2 linked regions of the Saccharibacillus brassicae genome follow. The protein of the gene in region 1 interacts with the protein of each later gene in a pairwise test. Links are inferred from orthologs where the notes say so. Each region holds a gene or a part of one and is shown on either strand. Other genes may lie near its edges.

Region 1 (7,808 bases):
CGAACGGTACAAAATGGGCTCCGCTTCGCGGCTCGCCAAGAGCAGCGCTTAGCGGCTGCGAAGATGGGTCAGCAGCTCTTCCAGATCGGCGGGAATCGGCGCGGAGAACTCCAGCCGTTCGCCCGTCGTCGGATGCGTGAAGCCGAGCGAGGCGGCGTGCAGCGCCTGGCCCTGCAGCTTAAGTCCGCCGGTGCGGCCGTACATCGGGTCGCCTACGAGAGGGTGGCCGATGAACTTCATATGCGCGCGGATCTGGTGCGTACGGCCGGTCTCAAGCTTCAGTTCGAGCAGCGTGTAGTCGCCGAACCGTTCGGACACGTTGAAATGCGTGATCGCGTGCTTGCCGCCGCTCTGAACGACGGTGAACATTTTGCGGTCGTGCGGGTCGCGGCCCAGATTGGCGTCCACGGTGCCGTGGTTATGCGCGATGTTGCCGTGCGCCAAAGCGGTATAGATGCGGCTGACGGAGTGCTCTTTGAGCTGTTCGGCCAGCGAGGCGTGCGCTTTGTCGTTCTTGGCAGCCATCAGCAGGCCGCTCGTGTCTTTGTCGATGCGATGCACGATACCGGGACGCACTTCGCCGTTGATGCCCGAGAGGTCCTTGCAATGGAACATCAAGGCATTGACGAGCGTGCCGGACGAATGGCCGACGGCCGGGTGCACGACCATGCCGCGCGGCTTGTTCACCACGATGACGTCGGAGTCTTCGTACACGACGTCGAGCGGGATGTTCTCCGGCACGATGTCGACCGATTCCGGCGCGGGCACGCGAACGTCCACCGTCTCGTTCGGGGACAGTTTGTAATTGGCTTTGACGGTCTTGCCGTTGACGGTGATATGCCCCTGATCGATCCAGAGCTGGATCTGGGAGCGGGACACTTCGTCGCCCATCGCTTCGGTTACGTATTTATCGACGCGCTGCTTGTTGAATTCGGCAGACACGTTCCACTGCATACTTTCTTCTTCGACTGCGATCTCTTCCGGCAAAGCGCCGGGATCGGCAGATTGATGCTTATCCATGTCTATTCCTCCGTGCGTTGCTCAAGCTTGTCCGTAGACTGCGGTTCGTTCGGGCGTTTGGCGTCAAGCAGCGTATCGATGATGATCAGGGCGACGCCGACCACGATGCAGGCGTCCGCAACGTTGAAGATCGGGAAGCTGTAACTGCCGAAGTTGAACAGGAAAAAGTCGACGACTTCGCCCATCCGAAGACGGTCCAGGAAGTTGCCCAGCGCTCCGCCGAGCACGAGGCTGAGCGCGATCGGCAGCAGGCGGGCCGAACCTCTGGCGTTTTTGACGCGCTGCAGATACCAGATGATCCCGGCGACGACGACGAGCGTCACAATGATGAAGAACCACTGCTGCTCCTGCAAAATGCCGAAAGCCGCGCCTTTGTTCCGGTGCGAAGTCAAAATGAAGAAGTCGCCGATGATCGGAATTTGATCTCGAATCTCCATGCGCGTAGCGACCAGGTATTTGGTCCCCTGGTCAATCAGAAAAGCTACAAGCGCGATCACATAATAAATCACGTTAATCCGTCACCTCATACCTTCAAGTTGGGACCGGCGGACGATGCAAGCTTCCTTTCCGGCCCGTCTATTGTAGCACAGCGCCAAAGATAGCGTCTATCGTGCCGACCGGCTGCCGCCGGGCAACACAAGACCCCGCGGCCGACCGTCCGCAGGGACGATCTCCGCGGGGCTCCCGCAGCGGTCTTGCTTGCTGTTCGCCCTGAATTCTAGCGAATCTTGATGCCGACTTCCTTGCCGCCGAGCGTCATTCTCTCCATGCCGTCTTCCGAGCCGAACGATACGCCGTCCACGAGCACGTTCTCGCGCAGCACGGAATCGAACGCTTCGAGCGCGGCCTGCAGTTCGGCGTCGACGTCGAGCGTCAGGTCGACGCGCTGCTCGACTTTGAGGTCGAGCTTTTTGCGCGTATCCTGCACGGCCCGGACGATCTCGCGAACCCAGCCTTCCTGTTCGAGTTCAGGCGTCACGTCGGTGTTCAGCGCCACCGTCAGGCCGTAGCCGGACGCGGACGCGAATCCTTCTTTCGCTTTTTTCTCGATCAGCAGCTCTTCGCCCGTCACTTGAAGTTCTTCGCCTTCCGGCGACGCGATATTGAAGTGTCCGTTGTCCACGACCGCACGCGTCTCCTGCGCCGTCATGCCTTTGAAGTGGTTTTGCAGGAAGCCGACGTTTTTGCCGTACTTTTTGCCTGCCACTTTGAGGTTCAGCTTGAGCGTGTAGTCGACGAAGTCGCTGTCTCCGCTCTCGATCCGGATCTGCTTCACGTTGATCTCGTCCTTGACGATCTCCGCGTAATCGGTCAGGTCGAACTCGCGGTCCATCGAGACGATCAGCTCGGACAGCGGCTGGCGCGTCTTCAGGCTGTTCTCGTTGCGCACGTTGCGGGCCAGTTCCACGATCTGCTGCGACGTCTTCATGTCGCGTTCCAGTTCCGCGTCGATCAGCGAAGCGTAGGCCGTCGGATAATCCGCCAGATGCACGCTCGTCTGTCCGCCCAGGTTGCCGTACAGGTCTTCGGCCAATACCGGCATGAACGGAGCGATCAGGCGCGCGAGCGTCGAGAGCACTTCGGTCAGCGTGCGGTACGCGTCGAGCTTGTCGTCCGTCAGGCCGCTGCCCCAGAACCGGTCGCGCGAACGGCGGATATACCAGTTGCTCAGGCCGTCGACGAATTCTTCGATGCCTTTGGCGGCGCTCAGGAAGTCGTTGTCTTCAAGCGCTTCGTTCGCGGCCGCCACCAGGCTGTGCAGGCGCGACAGAATCCAGCGATCCAGACGTCCGGTCGGCACCTGGAAAGGATGCGCCGCCGGATCGAATCCGTCGATGTCCGCGTACAGCGTCAGGAACGCGTGCGTGTTGACGATCGTGTCGACGACTTTGGACTTGGCTTCGCCGACGACGCTTTTGGAAAAGCGCTTCGTGTTCCACGGCGCGCTGTCGGCCAGCATCACCCAGCGGAACGCGTCCATGCCGTATTCTTCGAGCACTTCCCACGGATCGACGACGTTGCCTTTGGACTTGGACATTTTCTGGCCGTTCTCGTCCAGGATATGTCCGGTCGCCATAACGGATTTGTACGGCGCTTCGCCCGTGATCATCGTCGAGACCGCGAGCAGGCTGTAGAACCAGCCGCGCGTCTGGTCGATACCTTCGACGATCATGTCGGCCGGATACTGCGCTTTGAACGCTTCTTCGTTTTCGAACGGATAATGCTGCTGGGCAAACGGCATCGAACCGCTGTCGAACCAGACGTCGATCACTTCGGACGTCCGGGTCATGACCGCGCCTTCGGCGAACGGGGACTTCAGCTTGATCGCGTCCACGTAAGGCTTGTGCAGCTCGATGTCTTCCGGCACGAAATCAACCGCGCGCTCGCGCAGGTCGGCGATGCTCTTCGGCGCGTATTCCCTGCCTGTCTCTTCGCATACCCAGACGTTGAGCGGCGTGCCCCAGTAGCGGTTGCGGCTGATGTTCCAGTCGATCAGGTCATCGAGGAATTTGCCGAAACGGCCGTCGCGCACATGTTCCGGATACCATTTGACGCCTTTGTTGTTTTCGACCAGTTTGTCTTTGACGGCCGTCGTGCGGATAAACCAGCTGTCTGTCGCGTAATACAGCAGCGGCGTGTGGCATCTCCAGCAAAACGGATAGCTGTGCTCGTATTTTTCTTTGCTGTAGAGACGTCCTTTTTCCGACAGCGCTTTGACGATCTCGATATCGGTCTCGCCGTCTTTGACGAAACGTCCGGCAAAATCGGTCACTTCGTCGACGAAGCGGCCCTGCGAATCGACCAGGTTGATAAAGCTGATCCCGTTCTCGCGGCAGACGCGGTAATCGTCTTCGCCGTGCGCCGGCGCCAGATGCACGACGCCCGTACCGCTCGCGTCCGTGACGAAGTCCGCGCCGAGGATCAGATGCCCTTTTTCCGGCGTGAAGTAATGGAACGGCGCGTCGTAGCTCAAGCCGACCAGTTCAGAGCCCGGCAGTTCGCCCAGCGTCTCGAACTCGCCTTTGAGCACGCTGCCCGTCAAGTTTTTCGCCAGGATCAGCACTTCGCCTTCCTGCTGTACTTTGACGTACGTCATCGCCGGATTGACGGCCAGCGCGATGTTCGAAGGCAGCGTCCACGGCGTCGTCGTCCAGGCCAGCACGTACTCGCCGCTCTCAAGCTTGAACTTGGCGGTCGCGCTCAGGTCTTTGACGTCTTCGTAGCCCTGCGCCACTTCGTGCGAGCTCAGCGTCGTCTGGCACGAAGGACAGTACGGGCTGACGCGGTGTCCGCGGTACAACAGCCCTTTGTCGTGGATCGTGCCGAGCAGGTTCCAGACGCTTTCGATATATTTGTTGTCCAGCGTGATGTACGGGTTGTCGAGATCCGTCCAGTAGCCGATCGCTTCGGTCAGCTCGCGCCACTGCTTCTCGTACGTAAACACGCTCTCTTTGCACTTTTTGATAAATTTCTCGACACCGTACTCTTCGATATCGTGCTTGCCGGAGATGCCGAGCTGTTTCTCCACGCCCAGCTCGACCGGCAGGCCGTGCGTATCCCAGCCCGCTTTGCGAACGACGTGGAAGCCTTTCATCGTCTGGTAGCGACCGACGAAGTCCTTGATGACGCGTCCCAGCACGTGTCCGATATGCGGCACTCCGTTTGCGGTCGGCGGTCCTTCGTAGAAGACGAAGTTCGGCTTGCCTTCGCGGTTCTCGATCGACTGCTTGAACGTATTCTCTTCATTCCAACGGTTCAACACCCGCAGGTCGCGCGCGCGCGCTTTTTCTCTGACATCGACTCTTTGCATGTCTGTCGGCTCCTTTTGTATGGGGAATAAATGCTCGTCAATCCAAATCAGCGATCCGAAAACAAAAAAAGCCCCGCCCCCGTAAAGGGACGAGACCTGCTCGCGTTACCACCCTTGTTTCGCCTGCCTGCACAGTCTGTCCGAAAAACGCCGGAGAACGCCGCTTTTCGGGCATCGCGCAGCAGAGCGACACCTTGTCTTCCGCGTCCAATAACGCGGGGCCGCTGTAACGGTCGGCATCCGATACGGCCTACTCTCTCCTGCATGAATGTCGCAAAAGGATTCGGGCGTACTTCTCCGGGACGATCTTCGGTCAATGCTTCGTACGCCGGCTTGCAGCTCTTGAAGGCCCGGCTCTCTGGAGAACGAACGGCATCGCTTACTGTTCCCATCGTGGAATTTGGTTCATGTTATGGATCTCATCCGGACTTGCCGTCCGGAACGCCGCAGCGGCGTTCTTTATTTATAGCGCTATCCGCGGCGGTTGTCAATAGCTGACACCGACCGCCGCAGCGGACCTAAGCGCGGTCCGCCTAGTACGATTCGCTCGCGCGGCGGCGTTCGGCCTGGGCCTGCTCCATCTCGCGATCGAGTTCGCGGCTCTGGCGATCCAGCGCGTCCCAGCCGTCCTGGGCGAGCAGTTCGAGCTGCGCTTCGATCAGCGTCCGGAAACGGGTGCGGTAGATGGACGCCTGCTTCTTGAGCTCTTCCATCTCCACGGCGACTTTGCGCGATTTGACCAAAGATTCGTTGATGATGCGATCGGCGTTTTTCTCCGCTTCCTTCACGATCAGCTGGGCTTCCTTCTTCGCGTTGCCGCGTACTTCGTCCGCCGCTTCCTGCGCCACGATGATCGTCTTGCTCAGCGTGTCTTCCAGGTTCATGAAATGGTTGAGACGCTCTTCCATCGACGTCATGCGGTGCAGAAGATCTTTATTTTCGCGAATGACGCTCTCGTAGTCTTTGATCACCTGATCCAAAAACTCGTTGACTTCATCTTCATCGTATCCGCGAAGACGCCGGCTGAATTCTTTGTTATGTATATCCAGCGGTGTTAATGCCATGATGTGCACCTCCAAGTGTATTGAGCACGCTGCCAACCCCTCGGCGAACGGCCGGCCGTATCCGGTTTGTGAATCGGGCCGCCCGACTGCGGCCCCTTTGCTTTATCGGAATTTCGACGTTCGCACGCGAATTCCTGCATGAAACGATACGCCTTCTCCACAAATTCTATACAAACTTGCCGATCCGGACCCGATACCGGCCTTTTTTGGTCAAATCGCCGACTTCCAGCACCCGAAAGCGCCCGAAGCCCTGCAGGGAGACCGTGTCTCCTTCGCGCAGCATTTTGGAAGGATCTTCTTCCACTTTCCAGTTCACCCGGCAGCGCCCCGCCTTGATCGGAGCGAGAATCTTCGCCCGGCTCATACGGTATACGTCGCTCGCGATCCCGTCAAGCCGCGGCGAAGCGACCGTCAGTTCCAGTTCCGCAAGCTCCGATTCCGCGGCAAGCAGCGAAGCAATCGGCAGCACTTCAGTGAACACGTTCACCCGGTGCACCTGACGCAGCTCCAGATTAAGAAAATCCGCGATCTCGGCGGCTACCACGATATGGCAGCCGTCTTCGCGCGGATGGATATCGCCGACTTTGGAACGCTTCATGCCGAGTCCCAATACCGAACCCATATAATCGCCGTGCCCGAGCTCCATGAACTTGGTGTCCGACGGAGTGATCGACAGCACGGCAAGCTTCGTGTCTTCTTCCTGCAGGTCCCGGTAATCCGGAGCGATCACGGCGCGCCGGCGTTCGGCAGCCTCGCTGCCCCCGTCCAGGCGAAAGTCGACGTCCGGTTCGCGGTTCGCCAGCATCGTCAAAATCTGCAGCTGGCGCGGATCGAGAAAATCGGTCAGCTTCGTCTCGTGATAGCGGGCCGCGCCTTCAAGCCATTCGGAAGCGCGGTCGACGAATTCGCGTTCGTCGGGATGGATATGTTCGTACATGTTTTTACTCATGTCAGGCCCTCTTTAACCGATCGCTCTGGCAAGCAGTTCGATCAGGTACAGCACGCCGCGCTGCACGAATTGAAGAACGAAGAATGCCACGATCGGGGAAATGTCGAGCATGCCGCCGATCGGCGGGATGAAGCGGCGGAAGATGGCCAGGTAAGGTTCGGCAATTTTGCCCAAAATGACGCCGACCTGGCTCTCGCGCACATTCGGTACCCAAGACATCAGGATATAGATGATCAGAATCCAGGAATAGATCTGGAAAGCCCAAGGAACAATGACGTTATGGAGCAGAAGAAGAAATTCCATTAAACGATATTCACCTCATTTGATTATTAAATTCGTGATCTTCGCGGATCAGGTCCGCGATGGTGCCTTCCACTTCCACCGTATCCGGCGTGCAGAGGAAAATGTCTCCTCCGACTTTGGAAATGTTGCCGTTGATCGCGTACACGGTGCCACCGAGAAAATCGATGATCCGCTTGGCGTGGTCGCGGCGAACCTGCTGCAAATTGACGACGACCGAACGGTGCGCGCGCAGATGGTCGGCGATCTGTTGGGCGTCGTCGTACGTACGCGGTTCCACCAGAATCACTTTGACGCTTTTCTGAGCATGGATACTGACCACGTTGTTCGCTTTCGCGTTTTTGCGTGTCTCGTAATTGGAAGCCGCGTCGTAAGGCTGATCGTCCGGATCGGCTACTTTCTCGCGCTCTACGATCTCTTCTTCTTCCTGCAGGCCGAGAAAATTCATAAAACGGTTCATGACACCCATCTTCAATCCTCCTCTTTTCCTACCAGAATGGAGCCCAGGCGAAGCCAGGTCGCTCCTTCTTCGATCGCCACTTCAAAATCGCCCGACATGCCCATCGACAGATGCTCGATCGGCGCGGACCACGCTTCGCGGGCATTGAGTTCGTCCCGCAGCTCGCGCAGTCCCCGGAACGTCGGGCGGGCGCCTTCGGCGTCC
Region 2 (6,899 bases), 520 kb from region 1 along the record:
TGTCCGTCGACCTGCCGCTGAACAAGGAAGCCGGTGCTTGTTCGGTCGGACAGCAGCAGATGATCGAAATCGCCAAAGCGTTGATGACGGAAGCCAAAGTCATCATCATGGACGAGCCGACAGCGGCATTGACCGAACGCGAGATCGTCAAGCTGTTCGAAATCATTCGTTCGCTGAGAGCAGAAGGCGTGTCCGTCGTGTACATTTCGCACCGAATGGAAGAGATCTTCGCGATCTGCGACCGGATCACCGTGATGCGCGACGGCATTACGGTGGATACGAAAGAGATCCCGGCGACGAACTTTGACGAAGTCGTTCGCAAGATGGTCGGACGCGAACTGACCGAGCGTTATCCGAAGCGGAATCCGAAGCCCGGCGACGTCATATTGGAAGTAAAAAACGCGACGCGGCGCGGATTATTCGAAAACATCAGCTTCAACGTCCGGGCCGGGGAAGTCGTCGGCTTTTCGGGTCTGATGGGCGCGGGGCGCACGGAAATCATGCGGGCGATCTTCGGTCTGGACAAGCTTGACAGCGGCCAGATCATACTGCGGGGCAAAAAGATCAATATCCGCCGCCCGGAAGACGCAGTACGGCATGGAATCGGCTTCATTACCGAAGACCGCAAAGACGAAGGTCTTGTGCTCGACTTCTCGATTCGCGAAAACATGGCGCTGCCGAACCTGTTCAGTTTTACGTCCAAAGGCTTTATCTCATCGCGCAAAGAGCGCGAGTTCGTGGATACGCTGATCAAGCGATTGCAGGTCAAAACGCAGTCCGCCGAGACGCCGGCCAGCAGCCTGTCGGGAGGCAACCAACAAAAGGTCGTCATCGCCAAATGGATCGGCATCGGACCGAGTCTGCTCATTCTCGACGAACCGACGCGCGGCGTGGACGTGGGCGCCAAGCGTGAAATCTATCAGTTGATCAACGAGCTGACGGACCGCGGCGTGGCGATCATTATGGTGTCCTCCGAGCTTCCCGAGGTACTGGGCATGAGCGATCGGATCATCGTGGTGCATGAAGGCCATATCGGCGGCGAGCTTGCGGGCAGCGAAGCGACGCAGGAAAACATTATGACTTTAGCGACAGGAGGACAATAAGATGCAAAAATCAGCTTCCGCAGCCGACTCCGGCAAACGTTTCAAATTATCGGAGGTTACGCAAAAACTCGGTCCATTGCTCGGGTTTATCATTTTGGTCGTGATCGTGTCGATATTGAACCCGGCATTTTTGGAACCGCTTAATATTCTGAATCTGTTTCGCCAGGTGGCGATTAACGCGCTGATCGCGTTCGGCATGACCTTCGTCATTTTGACCGGCGGCATCGACCTTTCGGTTGGATCGATCCTGGCCTTATCCAGCGCGTTCGTAGCCAATCTGATGCTGGCCGGCGTCGATCCGATCTTCGCGATTCTGATCGGCTGTATCGCCGGCGCGATCATGGGGGCGGTGAACGGCCTGTTGATCACAAAAGGCAAAATGGCTCCGTTCATCGCGACGCTTGCCACGATGACCGTTTTCCGGGGCTTGACGCTCGTCTACACCAACGGAAATCCGATCACGGGTCTGGGCGACGATCTATCGTTCCAATTGTTCGGCCGCGGTTATTTCTTGGGGATTCCGGTTCCGGCGATCACCATGATGATCGTATTCGCGATCCTCTGGACGATTTTGCATAAAACGGCTTTTGGCCGCAAAACGTACGCGATCGGCGGCAACGAAAAAGCGGCCATCGTATCGGGCATTAAAGTACACCGCGTCAAGATCATGATCTACAGCCTGGCCGGTCTGCTGTCCGCCTTGGCGGGCGCCATCCTGATGTCCCGTCTGAATTCCGCGCAGCCTACGGCCGGACAATCGTACGAACTGGATGCGATCGCGGCGGTCGTGCTGGGCGGAACCAGCCTGACGGGCGGACGCGGATGGATCGTCGGTACGCTGATCGGCGCGCTGATTATCGCTACGCTCAACAACGGTCTGAATCTGCTCGGCGTCTCCTCGTTTTTCCAGATGGTGGTCAAAGGCGTCGTGATCCTGATTGCCGTACTGATCGACCGCAAACGGTCGGCTTAAAACAGAAAGAAGGTGGCCTTATGAAAAAATTAACGACTACGCTCGTCGCTTTACTGGTTGTCTTGATGCTCGCCGGCTGCTCCATGCAGCCGCCGGCATGGGCCAGAACCAATCAGGCATCCGACTCCGGCAAGATCAAAATCGGGTTGTCGATCTCGACCTTGAACAATCCGTTCTTCGTCTCGCTCAAAGACGGCGTGACGGCGGAAGCGCAAAAACTGGGGATCGAAGTGATCGTCGTCGATGCGCAAAACGATTCGGCCAAACAAAGCAATGACGTAGACGACCTGCTTCAGCAGGGCGTGAACGCGCTGCTGGTAAATCCGACCGACTCGGCCGCGATCTCTTCCGCGGTGCAGGCGGCCAACGTGCTGGATATTCCGGTGATCGCGCTCGACCGTTCCGCGGATCAAGGCGACGTGAAGGCCCTTGTCGCCTCCGACAATGCCAAAGGCGGGCAAATGGCGGCCGAGTATCTGGTGCAGCAGCTTGGCAAAGGCGCTAAAGTAATCGAGCTGCAAGGCGTGCCGGGCGCGTCCGCGACCCGTGAACGGGGACGCGGCTTCCACGAGATTGCCGACGTGCAGCTCGACGTGATCGCCAGTCAAGCGGCCGATTTTGACCGCACCAAAGGATTGACCGTCATGGAAAATCTGCTGCAAGGCAATCCGGGCGTACAGGCCGTATTCGCGCATAACGACGAAATGGCGCTCGGCGCGATCGAAGCCATCCAAAGCTCGGGCAAAGATATTCCGGTCGTCGGCTTCGACGGAAACGACGATGCGCTGACCTCGATCCGGAACGGCAAACTGACCGCGACCGTGGCCCAGCAGCCGGATCTGATCGGCCAACTGGCCGTAAACGCCGCGCGGGACGTGCTTCAAGGCAAGGAAGTGGAAGCCTCTATTCCGGCACCTTTGAAGCTCGTGACTACAGAAGATTCGCAGCCTTAAAGCCGAACACGACCTCGCGATCTGCATGAGAGCAGAAAACGAGGTCGTTTTTTTTCATGATACGGATATCTTGAAAGCTAAAATTGAAAGACAACGGCACGTACAAAAGCGCGGAAGAGGTTTAAAAATGGGGAAACTCAGAAAAAGTTGAAAAGCTAAATGCCTTTGAACTGTTTAAAAATGTAAAAAATATGAATCCCCAGATCGTAACTTACATAAAAGACTTGAAGATATTGACGGATAGTCAGATAGAGTCGATAGTGAATCAGGTACCGACCCTCGTAATGGACGAAGTAAGAAAAAGGTTTGTCTCTACTGTTCTAAAGAAGAGGAGAGATCTTATCTTAAAGGAGCTCTAATATGCCGGAAAAACATACTTATCATAAATTACTGCTAGTTTGGAAAAGTCCAAGAAATAAAGCGAATTATGCAGTAGGAACGCTTGAATTAAAGGATGAGCAATATTTCTTTTATTATAACCACGAAATTTACAAACAAGCAGTCAAAGAAGGATTCGTACCTTTTGTGGGCTTGAGCGACGTCGAGACCATTTATCAAAGCAATAAACTTTTTTCTTCATTCGAGAGAAGAATTCCTAATACCGATCGAAATGATTTTAAAAGATTTTTAAAAAGCCACAAAATTAATTCTTCAAACGTTGAATGGGAATACTTGTGCATTACACAAGGACGACTTGCAACTGACCAAATCTCTTTTATTGCGCCTATTATCTATGCATCCACCTCTAATGTTGCTTTACTGAATGTTGATATTGCAGGTTGGTCTCATACTAAAGATGAAGTACAGGATTACCATATCGATGATCCAATCAGCGTGCAGTGGGATGCGTCAAATGAGAAGGATAGAGAAGCTGTAGAAGTCGTGTTGGATTATAGGGAAAAATTGAGACTTGGTTATATTCCAAAACCTTTCAATGCATTCTTTTATAAGGTTCTAAAAGACGGGTTTGATATTCATGCGAGAATCCAAGCCAAAATTCCTGAAGAAAACCGTCCATTGATTTTGGTTGCTTGTGAGATGGATGAGAATTCTTTTGGAAAATTAAAAGAATTGCATTATATGTTTGAGGTTCGGAATTGGATCTGAGATTTGATGCCGCAGAAGCAAGCACCGTCCGCCAAAAACTATTCGGAAGGAACGTGAAGCATGGACGACAAGTTTTTCGAATTTGGGCGCAAGTCGGCTGTGGAACTGATCCGCACCTTGTTCTACGCGGGCACGCTGCCTATTCTGTACGCTTCTTATCGATTTGGGGAGCATTTCGCTTTGGCGCATCCGGTTCTGGGCACGGTTTTTCGGCAGGACGATTTTTATCGGGTAGGCGAGAAATCCGGCTGGATTCTGGGCTTGATGATGGGCGGCGCTGCTTTGATCATTCTGGTCACGCTGTGGAAAGTGATCTGCGAGATGCTGCTGATCGCGCTGAGATATTTCGAGCGGGGAACGGGCGGCGCGATTGCTTCTGACAAGCGGGCACGGAGGAAGAAGCGGCGCAGTCGGCCCTGAGCAGGAGCGGCTTGCTTGGACAGCGGCTCGCTTGGGCGGCGTATCGGTTCATCGGCCGGCGATGGACAAGCTGATGGAGAGGCTGCGCGCCGGGCTCCCTGGCGTAGGCGCCTGCTTGGAAGGTACGGACATGGAACAGGCCGGCTTGTCGATGGACAAGCCGGCCTGTTTGGCGCGTAACGAACCGTATGATCGCTATTTGCCGCTTTTTCGCTTTTTTGAAAATCTAACGAATCGTCATAGTCTTATTGGCCGTGATCCGGTCGGTTTGAGCCGTTTTGGAGCAAATAGCGTGATGACGATTCGTTAGGTCGGAGAAAAGCAGTTTGGGAGGCAAATAGCGGGATGAGGGTTCGTTAGAGTAGGGTTCCCGCCCCCACTTCCACCCCCGCCATCGCTCCGCAAATTCCGCCACCTTGCCTCCTTGCCTCCCTCCCGGCTCCGGCTTATCCGGCGAAATCCAGCTCCGGCTGCAGCCTGCCGCGCAGCGTCCACAGCAGGATGCCGCCGACGGCAAAAGCGACGACGTCCGCGATCACGAGCGACCAGACTACGCCGTGGAAGCCGTATGCGGCGTTCGCGACGAACAGCACGGGAATGAGCGTGACGCCCTGAATGACGGACATGACCAGCGCGGCGGTTCCCTGGCCGGTCGCCTGGAAGATGCCCGTGAACAGGGCGGTCGCTCCCGAGACGAACAGGGACAGGAAAGTGACCCGGAGGATATAGCTGCCCATCTCGATCAGCTGCGGATCGCGGGTGAACCAGCCGATCAGGTGGTCGGACGTCAGATAGACGACGAGGCCGAACAGCGCGGCCAGCAGGGCGATCGCTTTGACGGTGAAGCCGATCGCCTGCTTCATGCGCAGCCGGTTGGCGGTGAACGAGAACGCGATCAGGGGCACGACGCCTTCGCACAGCCCCATCAGGATGAACTCCGGGAACTGCAATAGGCGCGACGAGAGACCGTAAGCCGCGGTCGCCCGGTCGCCGTATTCGATCAGGAAATGATTCAGCAGCAGCGACATGGCTCCCAGAAACACGCTCATGATAAAGACCGGAATACCGATCTTCAGCACATTGCCGACGATTTCCCGCGTCGCTTTGAACCATTTGACGGAGATCGTCAAAAACGGGCTTTTCACTCCCATATGGAACAGGTAGAACACGCATGCGACCAGGTTGGCGACGATCGTGGCGGACGCCACGCCGATAACGCCGGCATGCAGCACGAAGACGGCCAGCGCGTCGAGCGCGATATTCACGACGACGCTCAGGATCATGCCGACCATGGAAGTGACGGCGGCGCCTTCCGAACGCACGATATTTTCAAGGGTAAAACAGAGCACGACGACCGGCGCGCCGATCAGCATGACCGTGACGTAGTCTTTAGTGAAGCCAAAAGAACCGGGCGTCGCGCCCAGGCCGTGCACGATCGGATCGATCAGCGGAAGGCCGACAGCGATCACGATCAGCCCGAGCAGCAGGCTGCCGTAAACGGCGAACGCGGAGACGTGCTTGATCTGGTCGTACTTTTTCTCGCCGAGCAGGCGGGAGATGAACGTACCGGCGCCCATGCCGATCAGGTTGCCCAGTGCCATGATCAGCGCAAATAACGGCAGCGTCAGCGCAAGCGCGGTCAGCATCGCCGTATTATGCAGCGTGCCGAGGAAATAGGCGTTCAGGATCGAATAGATGACGCTCATGGACATGCCGAGCATCATCGGTACGGCAAAGTGCGCAACAGCTTTCGTAATCGGTGCTTTTTCAAAATAATGGAGGTTTTCTGCATCCATGACGATCCCAACTCTCTTCGTGTATTTGGGGGAAATCTAACCGGCGAGAAACAATCTAACGGTGTTAGTTTGTGCCTTACAGTGTTAGATGATATCATGGGGATACAGAGTTGTAAACAACAAACTTACGGTGTTAGATGAAAATGGACGCAGAAAGGCGGAATAGAATGAAAAAGCAGCAGCCGCAAATTTCGGAAAACAAAATTTTGGAAGCTTCCTGGGAGCTTTTGCGCGAGGGAGAGATCGAGAAATTCAGCATGCGCAGACTGGCCGAACGCCTGGGTATTCAGGCGCCGTCCATCTATTGGCATTTTAAAAGCAAACAGGATCTGTACCAGGGCATGGCCAATCAAATTTCCAAAACGATCGTGGACGAATTCGAGCCGGGCGGAGACTGGAAAAAACAGCTGACCGGACTTGCGCTCACGATGCGAAGCGTGCTCGGCCGGTACCCGTGCTCGGCGCAGCTCATGATGATGACGCTGCCGCACGAGCCGGACACGATCCGCTTCACGAACCGGATGCTGCTCTGCGTCGAAGAGACGCC

The links.
Region 2: the proteins of ileS (region 1) and rbsB interact in binary tests that used the Escherichia coli proteins (3 or more experiments, as listed by UniProt). The link is inferred for Saccharibacillus brassicae from one-to-one orthologs.

The regions. Positions count from the first base shown.
Region 1 is NZ_CP041217.1:689,136-696,943, forward strand. The notes cover bases 1,539-5,206. They hold ileS (isoleucine--tRNA ligase), read right to left. Parts: upstream 4,832-5,206; coding sequence 1,739-4,831; downstream 1,539-1,738. In the rest of the region: FFV09_RS02720 (RluA family pseudouridine synthase), read right to left, coding at 49-1,020; lspA (signal peptidase II), read right to left, coding at 1,023-1,529; FFV09_RS02735 (DivIVA domain-containing protein), read right to left, coding at 5,365-5,895; FFV09_RS02740 (YlmH family RNA-binding protein), read right to left, coding at 6,062-6,844; FFV09_RS02745 (YggT family protein), read right to left, coding at 6,857-7,147; FFV09_RS02750 (cell division protein SepF), read right to left, coding at 7,158-7,613; FFV09_RS02755 (YggS family pyridoxal phosphate-dependent enzyme), read right to left, coding at 7,616-7,808. UniProt on the Escherichia coli protein: Catalyzes the attachment of isoleucine to tRNA(Ile). As IleRS can inadvertently accommodate and process structurally similar amino acids such as valine, to avoid such errors it has two additional distinct tRNA(Ile)-dependent editing activities.
Region 2 is NZ_CP041217.1:1,207,052-1,213,950, reverse strand. What follows is about bases 1,304-4,062. They hold rbsB (ribose ABC transporter substrate-binding protein RbsB), read left to right. Parts: upstream 1,304-2,096; coding sequence 2,097-3,029; downstream 3,030-4,062. Other genes in these bases: FFV09_RS04910 (HIRAN domain-containing protein), read left to right, coding at 3,390-4,062; rbsC (ribose ABC transporter permease RbsC), read left to right, coding at 1,304-2,076. Also shown: FFV09_RS04925 (sugar ABC transporter ATP-binding protein), read left to right, coding at 1-1,103; more of rbsC, read left to right, coding at 1,105-1,303; more of FFV09_RS04910, read left to right, coding at 4,063-4,136; FFV09_RS04905 (hypothetical protein), read left to right, coding at 4,197-4,556; FFV09_RS04900 (hypothetical protein), read left to right, coding at 4,687-4,866; FFV09_RS04895 (MATE family efflux transporter), read right to left, coding at 5,003-6,352; FFV09_RS04890 (TetR/AcrR family transcriptional regulator), read left to right, coding at 6,520-6,899. UniProt on the Escherichia coli protein: Part of the ABC transporter complex RbsABC involved in ribose import. Binds ribose. Also serves as the primary chemoreceptor for chemotaxis.